DNA from 2 places in the Brumicola nitratireducens FR1064 genome. Region 2 is predicted to be linked to the other one. Evidence: predicted binding sites of a transcription regulator. Region 2 holds the regulator's gene; the other holds the start of a gene.
The links. The regulator NrdR, encoded in region 2, represses ribonucleotide reductase genes. The targets are predictions, from matches to a motif close to AAACACNANATNTNGTGTTT.

Region 1 (9,967 bases), 750 kb from region 2:
TAATGGTAATTGATAAACTTTAAGCCAATATAGTCTGCCTCTCGTTGAGAAACAAAGAATATGGTCATGAGTATTCGCAACCAATAATTTCTCGATGAAATCTTCGCCTTTCATCTTCGTTGCCGACTTACCCTTACCGCCACGTCTTTGTGCTTCATAATCAGACAGTTTCTGATACTTCACATAACCTTCACGCGACAGGGTAACCACAACGTCTTCACGCTCGATTAAATCTTCAATATCAATATCGTGAGTCGCCGCGGTGATCTCCGTACGACGCTCGTCACCAAATTCATCACGCACCGCTTCTAATTCTTCGCGAATGATTTCCATTAATCGCTCTGAACTTGCCAAAATGTGTAACAACTCTGCAATCGTATCAAGTAACGCTTTGTATTCGTCGAGGATCTTATCGTGCTCAAGACCGGTTAGTTTATTCAAACGTAAGTCAAGAATAGCTTGAGCTTGTTCTTCCGTTAAGAAATACTGCCCGTCGCGAATACCGAATTCCGGTGCCAACCAATCAGGACGAGCTGCGTTATTCCCTGCTCTTGATAGCATTTCAGCGACGTCTCCTAAATCCCAACCTTGAGATATTAGTGACTTCTTAGCGTCTGATGGGCTTTGAGATGCTTTAATCAATTCTATAATAGGATCGATATTAACTAGCGCGATGGCCAAACCTTCAAGAATATGAGCTCTGTCGCGTGCTTTTTTCAGCTCAAAAACAGTTCTTCGGGTAACTACTTCACGACGATGCAGAACGAATTTCTGCAAGATATCTTTCAGGTTAAAAATACGAGGCTGTTTGTTGTCCAAGGCAACCATATTGATGCCGAACACGGTTTGTAGCTGAGTATTAGCGTACAAATGATTAAGCAGTACTTCACCTGACTCATTACGTTTAACTTCGATAACGATGCGCATACCGTCTTTATCGGATTCATCACGCAGTGCAGAAACACCTTCAATTCGTTTTTCTTTAACTAAGTCCGCTATTTTTTCAATAAGACGTGCTTTATTTACCTGATAAGGTAATTCGTGGACAATAATTGTCTCTTTACCGTTATCTTCCTGCTCGATTTCAGCTCTAGCGCGAAGATAAATTTTACCACGCCCTGTTTTATAAGCTTCTACGATACCTTTTCTGCCACTTATTATCGCTGCAGTTGGGAAATCAGGACCCGGAATAATTTCCAATAATTCATCAATACTTAATTCAGGGTTATTAATTAATTCGATACAGCCATTGATGACTTCTGTGAGGTTGTGAGGCGGAATGTTCGTCGCCATACCAACCGCGATACCAGAAGAACCGTTAACTAACAGATTAGGTACTTTAGTTGGTAATACCTCAGGAATATGTTCCTGACCATCGTAGTTAGGTACAAAATTAACGGTTTCTTTTTCTAAATCTGCTAACAATTCATGTGCAATTTTAGACATGCGAATTTCGGTATAACGCATTGCTGCAGCTGAATCACCATCAACAGAACCAAAGTTTCCTTGACCGTCTACCAGCATGTAGCGTAATGAAAAGTGTTGCGCCATACGAACAATAGTGTCGTACACCGCTGAATCACCGTGAGGGTGATACTTACCAATGACGTCGCCGACGACACGGGCTGATTTTTTGTAGGGCTTGTTGAAATCATTTTTCAACTCGTTCATCGCAAATAAAACGCGTCTATGAACTGGTTTTAAGCCATCTCTTACATCGGGAAGAGCACGACCAACGATGACACTCATCGCATAATCGAGGTAAGAGTTTTTTAATTCATCTTCGATATTAATCGGCAGGATTTCTTTAGCGTTATCAGTCATGAACTGCACTGTCCTTTATTATTTGTAGAGCATTTATCAACTGATGCTATCCATTCTATAAATAGACGTTGACCTGACGTAAATGGCTCACTTGTTATTTTAGCCAAGGTTGGCATATAGATATTATCATTAAGACTGTGGAATATGTAGATGTATGTCATAATAATTCCTATAAAAATTGTCAGTTGATACACTTAACTGCATTAAAGGCTGAAATAACAAGAATTCTTTGGGGATAACATGACCACAGTTAATGTTGATAACAATGAAATAGAGAAGTTTTCCGCTCTAGCTTCCAAATGGTGGGACCTTAACGGTGAGTTTAAACCACTTCATGATATAAATCCGGTACGACTCTCCTTTATAGAAGAAAGGTCACAAGGTTTAGCTTCAAAAGAGATAGTAGATGTAGGATGTGGCGGCGGCATTTTAGCTGAGTCTATGGCTAGAGCTGGCGCACAAGTGACCGGTATCGATTTGGCAAAAGATTCTTTAGACGTCGCTAAGTTGCATGGTCTGGAATCGGGCGTAAGCGTGGATTATAAGTTAACTAGTGCCGAAGATTTTGCTCGGGCATTTCCCGCGAGTAAAGACATTGTAACCTGTTTAGAGATGTTAGAGCATGTTCCCGACCCCGCGTCAGTTATTCGAGCTTGTGCCGATATTGTGAAGCCAGGAGGACGCATATTTTTCTCTACTATCAATAGAAACTTGAAATCATGGGTCATGGCTATTTTGGGCGCTGAATATGTGCTGAATTTAGTGCCAAAAGGCACGCACAATCATAAGAAGTTCATTACGCCGGCTGAAATGACTCGATGGATAGACAGCACATCTTTGGTTCCAAAAGAAATCACGGGCCTACATCTAAATCCGCTCAATAATACCTATTACCTGTCAAACAAAAACGTTGATGTGAATTATATCTTGTATTGTGAAAAACCGCTTTAGCCACTATATCTAGTGGCTTTTTAATAAATCAACACTAGATACCCGATTTCATTAAAACAAATAAGTATAAACAAACGCTTTTTAGATTAATTTATTTTACTAGAAAATAAATTAAAATAATTCAGTTGCATCCTCCATAAGCTTGCCAATTTGGTCTCGTTCACGTTAGCCACTACTAACCGAAAAAAGCGCTAGTGCCCATTTGTTAGAAAAACACTATATGTTGGGTTGCAACAAAGTCAAAACAACACTATCTTGTGTTCATTCACTACCCAGCACTAGCAAATAAGTGTATAAAGCCATACTTAATAACGCGGTGTTAATAAGGCAAGTGTTTAAAGGAATTTAAATCACGCTATACAACTAGGCGCAGACCAAAGAGCGATAATAAATAATGAACAATACTCTTCTAGTGACAAAAAGAAACGGCACACAAGAACCGATAGAATTAGACAAAATCCACAAAGTCGTTGCATGGGCAGCCAAAGGGCTTTCTGATGTGTCAGTTTCACAGGTTGAAATCAAAGCTCAGATTCAGTTTTATAATGGTATAAAATCAGCAGAGATCCACGAAACACTAATTAAATCTGCTGCAGATTTAATTTCAACCGACGCGCCTGACTATCAGTATTTAGCGGCACGTTTAGCTATCTTTCATCTTCGAAAGAAGGCTTACGGGCAATTCGAACCGCCAGCGCTTTATACCCACGTAAAGAAAATGGTAGACGCCAAGAAATATGACGAACACTTGCTAGAGGACTACACGCAAGCAGAGTTTGAAGAAATGGATAACTTCATTGACCATTGGCGCGACATGAATTTCAGCTATGCAGCCGTCAAACAGCTAGAAGGCAAATATCTTGTCCAAAACCGTGTCACTGGCGAGATATATGAAAGCGCTCAGTTTTTGTACATTCTTGTCGCAGCGTGTTTGTTCGCAAAGTATCCAGCGGAATCTCGCATGGATTATATCAAGCGTTTCTATGACGCAGCTTCAACGTTTAAACTGTCTCTTCCTACACCAATAATGGCGGGTGTTAGAACGCCAACTCGTCAATTTAGCTCCTGCGTTTTAATAGAGGCCGGTGATAGCTTGGATTCCATTAACGCAACTGCTTCCGCTATTGTGAAGTACGTGAGTCAGCGCGCTGGTATCGGGGTTAATGCGGGCCGAATTAGAGCTCTTGGCAGTCCTATCAGAGGTGGTGAAGCTTTCCACACGGGCTGTATTCCTTTTTACAAGCATTTTCAAACGGCTGTCAAAAGCTGCTCTCAAGGCGGTGTCCGTGGCGGCGCAGCAACACTTTTCTACCCGCTATGGCACATGGAAGTTGAATCTTTGCTGGTATTGAAAAACAACCGTGGTGTTGAAGAAAACAGAGTTCGCCACCTAGATTACGGCGTACAGTTCAATAAACTGATGTACACGCGAATGATAAAAGATGATTACATCACATTATTCAGCCCATCGGATACTCCTGGCTTGTACGACGCATTCTTTGCCGATCAAGACGAGTTTGAGCGCTTGTATTGCATATATGAAGCTGATGACAGCATTCGTAAAAAGAGAATAAAAGCGATTGAACTGTTTAGCTTATTCATACAAGAACGTGCAAGCACGGGTCGAATTTATTTACAAAATGTTGATCACTGTAATACCCACAGCCCTTTCAATCCTAAATTAGCGCCTGTGCGTCAAAGCAATCTATGTTTAGAAATTGCATTGCCAACTAAACCACTCTCTCACGTCAATGACGAAGAAGGTGAAATTGCGCTTTGTACATTGTCAGCATTCAATCTAGGTGAAATCAAGAGCTTAGACGAGTTTGAAGAGTTATCTGACCTCGCGGTGCGTGCACTTGATAGTTTACTAGATTATCAAGATTACCCTGTACCTGCAGCGTATAACGCTACAATGGGCAGACGTACATTGGGTGTAGGTGTTATCAACTTAGCTTATTACCTTGCTAAGAACGGCGTTAAATACAGTGACCATAGTGCTAACGGTTTAGTCCATAGAACCTTCGAAGCAATGCAGTATTATTTGCTAAAGGCATCAATGGAATTGGCCAAAGAGAAAGGTGCTTGTCCTAAGTTTAATGAAACGACTTATTCGCAAGGCTTATTGCCCATTGATACCTACAAGAAGGACGTTGATGGCATTTGTAACGAAGCCCTTCACTACGATTGGGATACCCTGCGCGATGATATCGTCAAGCACGGTTTACGAAATAGCACTTTATCGGCACTTATGCCTTCAGAAACATCATCACAAATATCAAATGCAACTAACGGCATTGAACCACCACGCGGGCATATCAGTATAAAGGCCAGTAAAGACGGTGTTTTAAAACAGGTTGTTCCGGAATATCAGCGTCTGAAAGATAATTACGAGCTGCTTTGGGAACTTAAGTCGAACGACGGCTACCTGCAGTTGGTTGCTATCATGCAGAAATTTATTGATCAGGCTATTTCGGCAAACACCAGCTATGATCCGGGTAAATATGAAGGCAACAAAGTACCGATGAAGGTGCTGTTAAAAGACCTACTAACAACCTATAAGCTGGGTATTAAGACGCTTTATTATCACAACACCAGAGATGGTGCTTCTGACAATACTGACAAAGCCTATGTTGAAGAAGCTACATCTAAACCCGCTCAAGAAGTCATTATAGAAGAGGATGATGATTGTGCTGGCGGTGCTTGTAAAATTTAGACTCATTTGATTAAACCAATAGGTGAAAAATAAAACAATGAAATACACAACCTTTAATCAAGAAAGCAACAATACGATGATTGAGCCTATGTTTTTCGGTAACCCGGTAAACGTTGCCCGTTATGATCAACAAAAGCATCCCATTTTTGAGAAGCTAATTGAAAAACAAATATCGTTTTTCTGGCGCCCAGAAGAAGTGGACGTCAGCAAAGACCGTATGGATTTTCAAAAGCTCTCCGATGCGGAAAAACACATTTTCACGTCAAATTTGAAGTATCAAACTTTGCTTGATTCGATTCAAGGTCGTAGCCCTAACATTGCGTTTTTGCCGATCGTTTCAATTCCAGAGTTAGAGACTTGGATCGAAACGTGGTCTTTCTTTGAAACCATTCATTCACGTTCGTACACGCACATTTTACGTAATCTTTTTTCTGACCCAAGTGCCATTTTTGATGACATCGTTGTAAACGAAGAAATAAAGAAACGCGCGAGTGATATTTCAAAGTACTATGACGATCTTATCTATGCCACACAGTTGTGGCAGACACAGGGCGAAGGTGAGTACGTAATTGACGGCAAGACTCACGTCATTAACATGCGTGAGTTGAAAAAACTGCTGTACTTATGCATGAACTCAGTTAACGCACTTGAGGCTATTCGTTTCTATGTCTCCTTTGCATGTACGTTCGCATTTGCTGAGCGTGAATTAATGGAAGGTAATTCCAAAATAATTCGCCTGATTGCGCGCGATGAAAACATTCACTTAACCTCTACCCAGCACGTTCTTAATTTGTGGGCAAAAGGTAAAGATGATCCGGAAATGGCTGAAATTGCTGCCGAATCCCAAGAAGAAGCAAAAGCTATTTTCTTGAAAGCGGTCGAGCAAGAGAAAGAGTGGGCACACTACTTATTCAAGAATGGCTCAATGCTAGGACTGAATGAGGAAATACTCTGCCAGTATGTTGAATACATTGCGAACCACAGAATGGCCGCAATTGGCATGGGACAGCCATTTGATATAAAAAGTAACCCACTACCTTGGATGAATAACTACCTTAGTTCTGACAACGTGCAGGTTGCTCCTCAGGAAACTGAAATCAGTAGCTACCTCGTTGGTCAGATTGACAGTGAAGTTGCCTCAGATGATTTCGAGGCATTCGAACTCTAAAGTGTCAGAAAAATCAGGAATGTATCAGGTCCGAGTCGACGACTCGGACCCTTTTAATTGCTCAAATAACGAAGACTCGTTGTTGTCTCACCTCGAACAACAAAACATTGACGTGCACTTTCATTGCCGCGAGGGCTATTGCGGAGCGTGTCGCACCAAACTCATTTCAGGCGATGTAGAGTACCTTACGGACCCACTCGCATTTATCGACGATGATGAAATCCTACCCTGCTGTTGCAAACCCATTAGCGACATACAGATAAAACTTTATTAAACCCCAGCTGCACTCTAAGCAATTGCAACTTAATATCGCACTAAGCCTGATAATAAAGATATTAATACAAAAAAACCGCTATCGCATCAATGCCAGTAAACACTGGAGCCATATCCTCAATAAACGGTTTTAAGCTAAACCTGTAGATTACGCATTAATTTATTTGGTGAACAAAGGAATGATATTCTCTGAAGATTGATATCCAGGAATTATCTGAATAGCACCTTTCGTTAAATACATGAACGGGGTGCCCTCTAATCCAACAGTACGGCCAGCCATTTGTCCTTTTCTGATACTTTCAACACAGGCTGCGTTATAGCTTTCTTGCACAAATTCGCCATTATCAGTACCCGCTTTGATTTTGGTCATGGCCTCCGTTTTGTCTTTAGCACACATAACCTGTTTCATATTTTCAAATGCAGGTTGACCATCAACTAATTGACTTCTTGGATACGGAATATACTTCACGTCAATACCTGCATTTTGATAATCTTCAACTTCTAAATGCAGTTTCTTGCAGTAGCCGCAGGTAGTATCTGAAAACACATAAAGTTGGCCTATTGATTTGCCTTTTGCAGGATAAGTGACTAAATCACTCTCACTTAGCTTTGCAATCTCTTGTTGAACAAGCACTAATTGTCCTTTCTGCTTTTCTATTCGAGTCAGGTTGATCATTTTTTGCAGATCAAACAGCTCTCCTAAAACTGCTCTTGTACCATCTTTTGTAACCACAAGCGATTGACCGTCGATGGTTACTTCGTATAAACCGGGCAGCTTTTCATCACTCAATTCACGCATTACGACAACTGCAGAATTTGCAAATTGTGCATTTACGCTCTTCAAATTGTTCTCTACTTGTTGTAGGTCACTCTCCTGCGCATAAGTGACGCTGCTCAACATACTTGAGATGGCGGCAATTACTAATAAACGTTTTCTAATCATATTTTTTCCTTAAAAAAAGAGCACCTTCAGGTACTCTTTTATGGCAATCATTATTGGGAAGCAGCTACAGGTCGAGGCCAATCCTTTTAGCAACTTCGATATACGATTCAACGACTGAACCTAAACCCTGTCTAAATCTGTCTTTATCCAACTTTTTGCGCGTTTCCTTATCCCACAGGCGGCAGCCGTCAGGGGTAAACTCGTCGCCCAAAATTAACTCGCCGTTACATAGACCAAATTCTAATTTGTAATCTACAAGTAACATTCCGCCTTTTTCAAATAACGGTTTTAGGACGTCGTTAACCGCAAAGGTCAGGCGTTTCATTTCGTCGATTTGTTCTTGTGTGGCCCAACCAAATGCTGTTATGTGGTAATCATTCACCATTGGATCGTGGAGCGCATCATTTTTCAAAAAAAACTCAAACGTCGGAGGGTCTAAAACAAGTCCCTCCTCCACTCCAAGCCTGCGAACCATTGAGCCCGCGGCAATGTTCCTCACCACACATTCGACAGGGATCATATTCAGTTTTTTTACAACACATTCAGTGTCTGAAAGCAACGACTCTACCTGCGTTTTTATTCCAGCGGCTTCCAGCTTTTGCATGATGAAATGATTAAATTTATTATTAACTTCGCCTTTACGCTCAAGTTGTTCAATTTTTTCTCCGTCAAAAGCCGAAGTGTCATTTCTAAAATATAAAACCAGCTTGTCAGCTTCGTCAGTTAAAAAAACTGTTTTCGCTTTACCACGATATAATTCATCTCGTTTTTGCATACAAAGAATTCCTAAGCCTAAATATCTAAATCTTCATTGCCCATAAAGTCTTTAAATGGCGCAAATATTTTTGTGATTCTTTTAGCGTCAAACGGCTTGCTTTCATTATCCATGAAAGTCACTGTTGTTTTTTCGCCAACCCCACCTAACTGCAGACGGTACTCGTTTTTTTCAATGTCTAATTTATCTTCAGAGCCAAAAAGTCCTGACCACCATGAGCTTTCAATACCGTTGTATTGAACGAACAAAAGCCCTGTAGATTGGTCTAAATCTTTTACATCAAAGCCCATTTTACGCAAAACAAGCAGCAAGCGAGGCCACGTATTTTCATACACAGCATCTACCACAAACGCTGGATTGCCGTCGGCATCAAAGCCCATATCGGTGTTAAAACCTTGGCGTATTTTGGCAATACGTTGGGTATTTGCAAGACGAATTCCAAAGTCATATTCGGTAATAACGTTATTCAAAAAATTTGATTCAGCTGTGCGTTTACTAATAAGGTCTACCTGATCCAAAGCTGCTCGACCTTGCTCATCTACATAATCAACGAGCTCTGTTCTAAGTGCAGCTGTTCTGCCATGTGGCGCCAAAGTCATAGTGAATTTAAACTTTTTCTTCACTGTCACTAAGTTATCAGTAAAGTCATACCAACTAGACGGTACTTCACGTATCTCTGTAACCCAATCGGTAACTAAAATGTTATTTTCTTTTTCGAATTTCTCAACGCCCACGCTGCTTTTTTCAAGATAAGTTAATACCGTGTCCCACACTGTTTTCTGCAAAGGTTCGTTGTCATTAACTTGGTCAAAAAGAACTTTAGCGTCCTCTGACCCTTCTTCAACATGGGTTCCTGCTACCAGAGGTAATATTAGTGATGGTGGTGTTACCTTTAGTTTTTTTCCCTTTAAATCTTTCGGTGCGTTCTCACCTACATCAGGCAAGATATATCGTTGAGAATAATTTGGGGAATCAAAATCTTCAGGTACATCTAAGGACTTGTGCTGCGCTGCCTCCAAGTACTCAAAACTTCCTGATGCAATTTCACGCTCTTCCTTACCCGCACATCCAGCTATCGCAAATGCCACAAGGCCTAAACCTACCACTTTATATTTCATTCAAAACCTAACTAAATTAAATTCAACGCACTGAGAGCTTCTTCGATTGCTTTTTTGCTATTAAGTTCAGGTAAAACCATTGGAAGTCGCAAAAAAGCATCATCGATGATACCCATTTTATATAATGCCCACTTAGGGATTACCGGGTTTGGTTCAACGAACAAAACCCGATGTAAATCGATTACTTGTTTATTTAATT
Region 2 (9,967 bases):
ACATATTGGGGGCGAGCTACAGGGCGATCCAAACGCCATCATCACTAGCATGGGCACTTTAGAAGGGGCTAAAAAAGGACAGCTGTCATTTTTGACCAATTCGAAATACAAAAATGCCATGGCCAATACAAAAGCGAGCGCCGTGATTTTAAAGGAAGCCGACGCGGAATTTTGTTCAACCAATAAAATAATTCACTCTGACCCCTATGTTGCTTTCGCGAAAATTGCTCAGTTGTTGGATTCTACTCCGGTACCCGACAGCGGTATTTCCGAGCTTGCTAGCATTCATCCTACTGCTGAAATTGGCGAAAACGCGAGTATTGCGCAGGGCGTTGTGATTGAAAGAGACGTGACGATTGGCAAAAATGCGCGTATTGGTCCGAATACTGTCATTGGCCAAGGCGCTAAGATAGGCGATGACTTGAATTTGCGGGCGAATGTCACGATTTATCATCGCGTGATTTTAGGTAATCGAGTTTCAATTCATAGTGGTACGATTGTTGGCTCTGACGGATTTGGTTACGCAAATGACAAAGGCGTGTGGGTGAAAATCCCGCAAACAGGCACCGTAGTGATTGGTGATGGCTGTGAGATCGGCGCTAACACCTGTATTGATCGAGGTGCATTGGACAACACAATGATTGGCAACGATGTCATTATTGATAACTTAGTGCAGATTGCGCATAACGTAACGGTCGGTGATCATTCTTGTATTTGCGGTGGCACTGGCATTGCCGGAAGCACAAATATCGGCAAATATGTGGTGATAGCGGGCACGTGTGTTGTGAATGGGCACATTGATATTTGCGACAAGGTGCAAATAACCGGTTTTAGTATGGTGACTAAATCGATTACCCAGCCTGGAGTCTACTCTTCAGGCATGCCGGTGCAACTAAATCGAGAATGGCAGAAAAACACAGTTAGACTGCGTCAAATCGATAAATTGGTTGAACGAGTCAAAGTCTTGGAAGGCCTGCATAAGTAGGCTTTACAACTGCTTATATTTAATTCCAATAAAGCGCTATACAAGCGCCTGAAAATGCTTAAAATATCGAGTCTGAATTTTAGGTGAATACGCACATTTTAGTCCCTCATATTGTCATCGGCACTAACAACAAGAGCAAACGCTTATTTGTGTTGTGATTGAAGTAACGAGACGAAGTGAAATATGCACGCAAAACAAGCTCAGTAGGAGATCCGTATGTTATCAAGTAAAATGACTATTGCAGAATTCGATCCAGAATTGGCTGCTGCAATAAACAACGAAAACCAACGTCAAGAACACCACATCGAGCTTATTGCGTCTGAGAATTATTGCAGTCCGCGAGTTATGGAAGCACAGGGTTCGCAACTTACCAATAAATACGCTGAAGGTTATCCGGGTAAGCGCTATTATGGCGGTTGTGAGTTTGTTGATATTGCCGAAGAATTAGCAATAGAACGAGCTAAACAGTTATTTGACTGCGACTATGCAAACGTGCAGCCACATTCTGGTTCACAGGCAAACACTGCCGTGTTTATGGCATTAATTAACGCTAATGACACCGTGTTGGGCATGAGCTTGGCCGACGGTGGTCACCTTACACATGGTTCTCACGTTAACTTTTCGGGTAAAACGTATAATGCGGTTCAGTACGGACTGCATCCAGAAACCGGCATTATTGACTACGACCAAGTCGAGGCGCTTGCCCTTGAGCACAAGCCTAAACTAATCATCGGCGGTTTTTCTGCCTATTCAGGTATTGTCGACTGGGCTCGTTTCCGCGAAATTGCAGACAAAGTGGATGCATACTTACTAGTAGACATGGCGCACGTTGCCGGTTTAGTTGCTGCGGGTGTTTATCCGAGTCCTCTGCCTCACGCACACGTGGTCACTACAACGACACACAAAACATTGGCTGGCCCGCGCGGTGGTCTGATTTTATCAGCCTGTGGCGATGAAACTTTATATAAAAAGTTTAACAGCTCAGTGTTCCCAGGTAACCAAGGCGGACCTTTGATGCACGTTATCGCTGCGAAAGCGGTCGCGTTCAAAGAAGCGCTTGAGCCTGAGTTCAAAACTTATCAGCAGCAAGTGCTTAAAAATGCCAAAGCAATGGTTTCGGTCATGCAAGAGCGCGGTTATAAGATTGTGTCAAACGGCACCGATAATCATTTATTTTTGCTAGACTTAATAGACAAAGATATCACGGGTAAAGATGCTGATGCTGCGTTGGGTAACGCGAATATTACCGTTAATAAAAACTCAGTGCCTAACGATCCAAGGTCACCTTTCGTCACAAGCGGTTTACGCATTGGTACTCCGGCTATTACGAGACGCGGGTTTAAAGAGGCAGAAGCAGGCCAAGTAGCTACTTGGATGTGTGATGTATTAGACAGTATCAATGATCAAAGTGTCATCGAAAGAGTCAAAGGCGAAGTCGTAGAACTATGCGAACGCTTCCCAGTATATGGTTAGTTAGTATACGGCTAGTTAAAGAGGTTTTTTAAAATTAGCTCAATTGCAGGCCATACATTGATGTGTATGGCCTTGCTTATTTTTGGAGCGTCAGCTCATGTTTTGTCCATTTTGTTCCGCACAAGAAACTAAAGTTATTGACTCAAGGCTCGTTGCCGACGGTGCTCAGGTGCGCAGACGCAGGGAATGCTTGGAGTGTCATGAACGATATACCACTTTCGAAATTGCTGAACTGGTCATGCCTCGTGTTGTTAAACGAGACGGTTCGCGAGAGCCTTTTAATGAAGACAAGCTGAGGGCTGGGCTACAAAGAGCACTAGAGAAACGTCCAGTAAGCACCGAACAAGTTGAAAACTGCATTGTTCGTATTAAATCATCGCTGCGAGCAACAGGCGAACGTGAAATTAAGAGTGAGCTTGTCGGCAGTTTAATAATGGATGCGCTTAAAGAGCTGGATAAAGTAGCCTATGTCCGTTTCGCCTCGGTATACCGATCGTTCGAGGACATACGTGAGTTTGGTGAAGAAATTGCTAAGCTAGGTGATTAATGCCCAAATTCACTAAAATCGATGCGCATTGGATGTCAATGGCGTTGAAATTGGCTCAAAAGGGACGTTTTTCAACAATGCCCAACCCAAATGTGGGTTGCGTCATTGTTGACAAGAATAATCAGTTGATTGGTCAAGGTTTCCATCAAAAGGCAGGTCAGGCCCACGCAGAAGTTAATGCGTTAATAAACGCTGGATTTATTCCTCACCAAAACCCAGCAAATGAGCCAACAGTCCATCAGGATAAACCTATAACGCATGGCGCCACAGCCTATGTTACGCTAGAACCCTGCAGTCATACCGGTAAGACCCCACCGTGCGCACTTGCTTTGATTGAAGCACAAATCGCTCGGGTTGTTATTGCTAGCATTGATAAAAACCCTCAAGTCATGAATAACGGGATTGCGCAGTTAAAAGAAGCGGGTATCCAAGTAGACACAGGCTTGATGGAGTCTGAAGCGCAAAAATTAAACACAGCGTTCAATTTTCGAATGACTCATAGTTTGCCATATGTGATCGTCAAACTCGCTACCAGTATCGATGGCAAAACCGCATTGAAAAACGGTGAGAGTAAATGGATTACCGGGCCAGAGGCGCGTGCTAACGTGCAGGTAGAACGGGCCTCTAGCTGCGCTATTTTAAGTGGTGCAGACACTGTCATCGCAGATGATCCCAAATTAAACGTGCGCGATGCGGCTTTGCCTGTTTTCGAAAGTGTGCTTTTCAAACTGCGCGCTGCACAGCCTGTTAGGGTCATTATTGACGGCCAAAACCGACTGCATAATAACTATCAAATCTTTCAAGATGAACACGAAGTAATTGTCTTCAACGCCAAACATAACTTTCAATTAACGGCTAAAAATATTGAGCAAATTCAAGTGCCGCTGGTGGTCTCAACAGAACATCAATCTGCAGAAGCTCGGCAGTATTTAGATTTACACGCTATAATGCTCGTGTTAGCTGAAAGGCAAATAAACAGAGTGTGGACTGAAACTGGGGCCGCACTGTCAGGCGCATTGTTGAAAAGCAATTTAGTCAACGAATTGATTATTTATCAAGCCCCAATTTTGCTCGGCTCTGATGCCAGAGGTGCGGTAAACATTGGCCAATTAACAAGTATAGAGCAAGCAGTTAAAACAGAATTTAAAGAAGTGACTCAGGTCGGGAAAGATCTAAAACTTCGCTTATCTATTAAAAGCTAACAACAAATTAAAAGTAGTAGGAGTGTCGGTTTATGTTTACTGGGATTATAGAAGCCAAGGGAACGATTAAGTCCTTGGTCAATCACGGCGACGATATTCGCCTAACAGTTGAAACAGGCAAGCTTGATATGAGCGATGTTGCCTTAGGAGATAGCATCGCCACTAACGGCGTTTGTTTAACGGTTGTTGATTTTGGTGAGCACTTTTACAGTGTGGACGTTTCTTCTGAAACCATAAAATATACTGGATTTGCGGATTACAGTAGCGGCAGCGCCGTTAATCTTGAAAAAGCCATGCGTGCTGATACCCGATTTGGTGGTCACATTGTGAGTGGTCATGTTGATGGTGTGGGCGAAGTGCTTTCGGTTACTGACCATCAGCGCTACGTTGAAATCTGGGTTAAAGCGCCGGATGAATTGGCTAAGTACATTGCGCACAAAGGCTCAATTACCGTCGACGGAGTCAGCTTAACAGTAAACGAAGTTAAGGGGGCGGCTTTCATGCTTTGGCTAATCCCTCATACGTTGCAAGAAACGGTCATGGGCACTTATGCAAAAGGAACTAAAGTCAATTTAGAAGTTGACGTGATTGCGCGTTACCTAGAAAGACTTATGCTCGGTGACAAAGCCGCACAAGAAGAAAAACAAGACATCAGCATGTCATTTTTAGCTGAGCATGGTTATTTAAAATAGGGGGAGCTTTACAAAAGCTCGACTCAAATACACTAACTTGAAACAGATTCGTTTGGCATTAGCTCATTGTTGCAAGCAGAACTAGCCAGTAAAAAGACATGAAATAATCGAAGTTTCACCATATTTAAAAACACGAAGAGAAATGTAATGGCGTTGAACACAACACAGGAAATTATCGAAGACATCAAGCTAGGCAAAATGGTTATTTTGATGGATGACGAGGATCGAGAAAATGAAGGTGATCTGATTATGGCTGCTGAGCACGTTACGCCAGAAGCGATTAACTTTATGGTTACCCATGCAAGGGGCCTAGTCTGTTTGCCCATGACAGCAGAGCGCTGCAAATTGTTGAAGTTGCCGTTGATGGTGGACAACAATAACGCTCAATTTTCCACTAACTTCACTGTTTCGATTGAAGCTGCAGAAGGCGTAACTACGGGTATTTCAGCAGCCGACAGAGCAAGAACAGTTTTGGCAGCAGTCAATCCAAACGCTATTGCCAAAGACATCGTGCAGCCAGGTCATATATTCCCTCTGATTGCGAAAGAAGGCGGCGTGTTAAATAGAGCTGGACATACAGAAGCCGGTGTTGATTTGGCCAGAATGGCTGGCTGTCAATCAGCTTCAGTAATTGTTGAAATTCTCAACGATGACGGCACGATGGCGAGAAGACCTGAGCTTGAGGTATTCGCCCAGAAACATAATCTGAAAATAGGAACGATTGCCGATCTCATCGAGTATAGAAACCTAAACGAAACGACTATTGAACAAGTAGCAACTTGCAATTTACCTACCGCTTACGGTGATTTTGAGCTCATTACTTTTAAAGACGTAATTGATGAACAAATTCATTTTGCGCTTAAAAAGGGCGACATTGTTGCAGGCAAACCAACCTTAGTGCGAGTGCATTTACATAATACCTTAAGTGATTTACTTAGCTCAACGCGAGCAGTGAATCGCTCGATGCCTCTTTCTGAGTCGATGCAACGCATTAATAAAGAGGGTGGTGTATTAGTTTTGCTTGGTAAAAAAGAAGACATCATTTCACAAGTGAAGCAGTTTCAAGCAGAAGATAACGGCGAAGTTGCTGAAGGTAAAGCATGGCAAGGTTCTTCTCGCACTGTAGGCGTGGGAAGTCAGATACTAGCAAGCCTAGGTATAGAGAAAATGCGTTTATTAAGCAAGCCAATTAAATACTCGGCATTATCAGGTTTTGGCCTTGAAGTTGTCGAATACGTTTACGATGAAAAATAAACCCTTTTAACAATTAATCTTCGCGCGACTTATGGTATACTTCGCGCCGATTTTTTTGGAGAGCAAAAATGATAGAGATTGAAGGTAATATTCGAGCGACTGGCAAAAAATTTGCCATTGTTGTAGCACGCTTTAACGGTTTTGTAGTTGAGAGTTTGTTGGATGGTGCATTAGATACGCTAGAGCGTCATGGTGAAGTGAATCCTGATGACGTCACCGTGGTTCGAGTGCCGGGTGCCTATGAATTGCCTATCGCTGCTAAAAAACTCGCTGAGAAAAATAAATTTGATGCGATTATTGCTATCGGTGCAGTGATCCGTGGCGGTACGCCACATTTTGATTTCGTTGCTGGTGAATGCAACAAAGGGTTGGCTCAAGTATCTTTAGATGCTGGCATTCCTGTTGCGTTTGGGGTTATCACTACAGACAGCATAGAGCAAGCAATTGAGCGTTCAGGAACGAAAGCTGGCAACAAAGGCGCAGAAGCAGCTTTGTGTGCACTTGAAATGGTAAACGTCATTAGTGCTATTGAAGAGGCTAACTAAGTGAAACCTGCCGCGCGACGTAAAGCTAGAGAGCTAGCAGTTCAAGGTTTGTATGGTTGGCAAATGAGTGGCAACCCTATCGAACAAATAGAGCTTAGTATTGCTACTACCAATGACATGCACAAAGTCGACATGGAGTACTTTCAAGCCCTGTTGCGCGGAGTCGCAGAAAGAACAGAAGAGTTAGATAAAGCTATCAAGCCGTATCTCGGCCGTTTGCCGGAAGAACTAGATCCGGTCGAAAAAGCAATTTTACGATTAGCAACATTAGAACTCGTTGAACGTTTTGACACGCCCTTTAAGGTTGTCATTAATGAGTCAATTGAGTTAGCCAAAACCTTTGGCGCTGAAGAGAGTCATAAGTTTGTCAATGGCGTGTTAGATAAAGCCGTTAAGACACTTCGAAAAGACGAAAGAAGCTAATGTAGTGAAAGAGTTTGATTTGATTGGTAACTACTTTGCAAAAGGTGGTTATGTCCGCAAAGATGTATTGTTAGGTATCGGTGATGATGCTGCTGTTACGAAGGTGCCTACTGGCCAATGTGTTGTGACAACCACCGATACGCTTGTTGAAGGCGTTCACTTTCTCGCCGATACGGCGCCAGAGGCAATCGCTCACAAAGCGATTGCAGTAAACCTCAGTGATCTCGCCGCAATGGGTGCAGAGCCTGCTTGGATCAGCCTGTCTCTTTCGTTACCCAGTATTGATGAAAGTTGGGTGAAAGCTTTTTCAGAAAAAATCCACAGTTTAAGCCACTATTTTTCATTCCAGCTCATCGGTGGCGATACGGTTCAAGGTCCTCTTAGCATTACCATAACCGCTCAAGGTTTTATACCAGACGACAACCAAATAACTCGAAGTGGTGCAGAGCCTAGCGACTGGTTGCTAGTGACGGGATGTTTGGGCGATGCAGGCGTAGGCTTAGATATTCTCACCGATAAAGTCATAGTCAGTAATGCTGAGCACGCATCTTATTTGAAAAATAGGCATTGGTTTCCAACTCCCAGAGTGCTTGCAGGCACGACGCTTCGGCGCGTTGCAACCTCGTGTATTGATGTGTCTGACGGACTTATTCAAGACTTACATCAAGTCATTTCACGCTCTGAAGTTGGCGCTATAGTGCACCTTGATAAGTTACCTATTTCAGAGGCATTGGGTAAAAACATTGAAAACCTAACTGACGCGCTCACATATGCAGCGACGGCTGGTGACGATTATGAGTTGTTGTTTACGGTTCCAGAAGAGCAAAGAGTTTACATTGAAACGGCGCTTGCAAGTTATAATATTCCAGTTACCTGCATTGGGCAAATTACGGGTGCGGCAGGAAAGATTGATCTTCGTTTAGACGAGCAGCCTTTTGAATTTGAATCAAAAAAGATTGGCTTTGAGCACTTTTCCTAATGGATAAAACCCTACGTCAGCGAGTTAGCATGAGAAATCCAGTGCACTTTTTAGCATTGGGCTTCGGGAGTGGTCTAATTCCGTTAATGCCTGGCACTTTTGGCTCTCTAGCAGCCCTTCCCATTTTATACGCGATGAGTTTTGTCACTTTAGAAGTCTTTATAGCAATTGCTGTAGTAAGTTTTTTAGTGGGAATATATCTTTGTGGCAAGACAGCACGCGATATGAAAATGCACGATCACGGTTCGATTGTGTGGGACGAAGTTGCTGGTATGATGGTGACCTTCATCGCAATTCCAATCAATCCACTTTCTCTATTGTTGGGTTTTTTATTGTTTCGATTTTTTGATATTTTAAAACCTTGGCCTATTCGAGTTTTTGATAAGCGCGTCCATGGCGGCTTTGGCATTATGATTGACGATATTGTGGCTGGGCTCATGGCGTGTGCTTGCTTGCATGGGATCTTTTATCTACTACCTAATATTGCGTCGCAAATCACCTAGCTAAATACATTATGCAGCAAGCAAAACAGAGTGAAATGCGATGTGGAAACATCGCATTGCCGTAGATTAACTATTTGCTGCAACTGCCGTTAAAATACCCTTAGTATCTAATCCTAGCTCCGCATACATTTCCTGCTGCGTGCCCTGCATAATAAACTCATCTGGTAAGCCTAACTGTACAAGGTTTGGGGTTAATTTGTGCTTGAATAAGGCTTCTGCCACCCCACCACCAGCACCGCCAGCAATCGCACCATCCTCTAGTGTTATAAGCAGCTCATGCTGTTTGGCCGCTTCAACTAAGGCGACTTCATCAAGCGGTTTCACAAAGCGCATATCAATCAACGTTGCGTCTATTTGCTCAGCCGCTTCAGCTGCATAAGGCATTAAGGTACCGAAATTAAGAATAGCGACTTTTTTACCTTTTCTGATGGTCCTGGCCTTTCCAATATCTAATAACTGCATTTCGCCCGTGGCATCAATCCCCGATCCTGAACCTCTCGGATATCTTACAGCGGCTGGTTTATTTGCTTTATGACCCGTGTATAGCATATTGCGGCATTCAAGTTCATCGGATGGCGTCATAATGATCATGTTTGGGATACAGCGAAGAAAGCTAATATCGAATGCACCTTGGTGAGTTGGACCATCTGCGCCAACCAATCCAGCACGATCGATAGCGAATAGAACAGGCAAGTCTTGGATCGCAACGTCATGTATTAGTTGATCGTATGCACGCTGTAAAAAGGTAGAATAAATGGCAACGACAGTATTTTTTCCCTCTCGTGCCATACCTGCAGCAAGCGTGACAGCATGTTGTTCAGCAATCGCTACATCAAAGTATTGCTCAGGGAAACGTTGTGAAAACTCAACCATACCAGAGCCTTCGCGCATCGCTGGTGTAATAGCCATTAAATCAGTGTCTACTTTAGCCATGTCGCATAACCACTTGCCAAATATGGCGGAGAAGTTTGGCGAGCTAGGAGCTGCTTTAGGCAACTTGTGCTCTAAGTGGTTGAACTTAGGAACCGCATGCCATTTTATTGGATCTTGCTCGGCAAGCTCATAGCCTTTGCCTTTCTTGGTGACTACGTGCAAAATTTTTGGTCCTGACATTTTGCGCATATTGGCTAAGGTATCAACGATAGCAAGAACATCATGACCATCAATTGGCCCAAAATAATTAAAACCCAATTCTTCGAAAATCGTCCCCGGCACTACCATGCCCTTTAGGTGTTCTTCAGCTCTACTCGCAAATTCTCTAATAGGTGGCAAGGTACTTAAGATTTTTTTGCCACCGTCTCTTATGCTATTGAAAAAATTGCCTGTTAATAAGCGAGCTAAATGACTGTTTAACGCGCCAACGT

Region 1: a site for NrdR is predicted at 2,987-3,006, ahead of nrdA (class 1a ribonucleoside-diphosphate reductase subunit alpha). Genes of this name have one in related genera too.

What each region holds. Positions count from the first base shown of each region.
Region 1 is NC_016041.1:1,953,880-1,963,846, reverse strand. It holds gene gyrA (DNA topoisomerase (ATP-hydrolyzing) subunit A) at 1-1,824, opposite strand, end outside; gene ubiG (bifunctional 2-polyprenyl-6-hydroxyphenol methylase/3-demethylubiquinol 3-O-methyltransferase UbiG) at 2,065-2,775, shown strand; gene nrdA (class 1a ribonucleoside-diphosphate reductase subunit alpha) at 3,170-5,491, shown strand; gene nrdB (class Ia ribonucleoside-diphosphate reductase subunit beta) at 5,529-6,659, shown strand; gene yfaE (class I ribonucleotide reductase maintenance protein YfaE) at 6,679-6,933, shown strand; gene GNIT_RS08430 (DsbC family protein) at 7,093-7,875, opposite strand; gene purC (phosphoribosylaminoimidazolesuccinocarboxamide synthase) at 7,940-8,650, opposite strand; gene bamC (outer membrane protein assembly factor BamC) at 8,668-9,768, opposite strand; gene dapA (4-hydroxy-tetrahydrodipicolinate synthase) at 9,780-9,967, opposite strand, start outside.
Region 2 is NC_016041.1:1,200,689-1,210,655, forward strand. It holds gene lpxD (UDP-3-O-(3-hydroxymyristoyl)glucosamine N-acyltransferase) at 1-985, shown strand, start outside; gene glyA (serine hydroxymethyltransferase) at 1,202-2,458, shown strand; gene nrdR (transcriptional regulator NrdR) at 2,556-3,005, shown strand; gene ribD (bifunctional diaminohydroxyphosphoribosylaminopyrimidine deaminase/5-amino-6-(5-phosphoribosylamino)uracil reductase RibD) at 3,005-4,207, shown strand; gene GNIT_RS05250 (riboflavin synthase) at 4,240-4,899, shown strand; gene ribBA (bifunctional 3,4-dihydroxy-2-butanone-4-phosphate synthase/GTP cyclohydrolase II) at 5,047-6,153, shown strand; gene ribH (6,7-dimethyl-8-ribityllumazine synthase) at 6,222-6,698, shown strand; gene nusB (transcription antitermination factor NusB) at 6,699-7,121, shown strand; gene thiL (thiamine-phosphate kinase) at 7,126-8,100, shown strand; gene GNIT_RS05275 (phosphatidylglycerophosphatase A family protein) at 8,100-8,603, shown strand; gene dxs (1-deoxy-D-xylulose-5-phosphate synthase) at 8,670-9,967, opposite strand, start outside.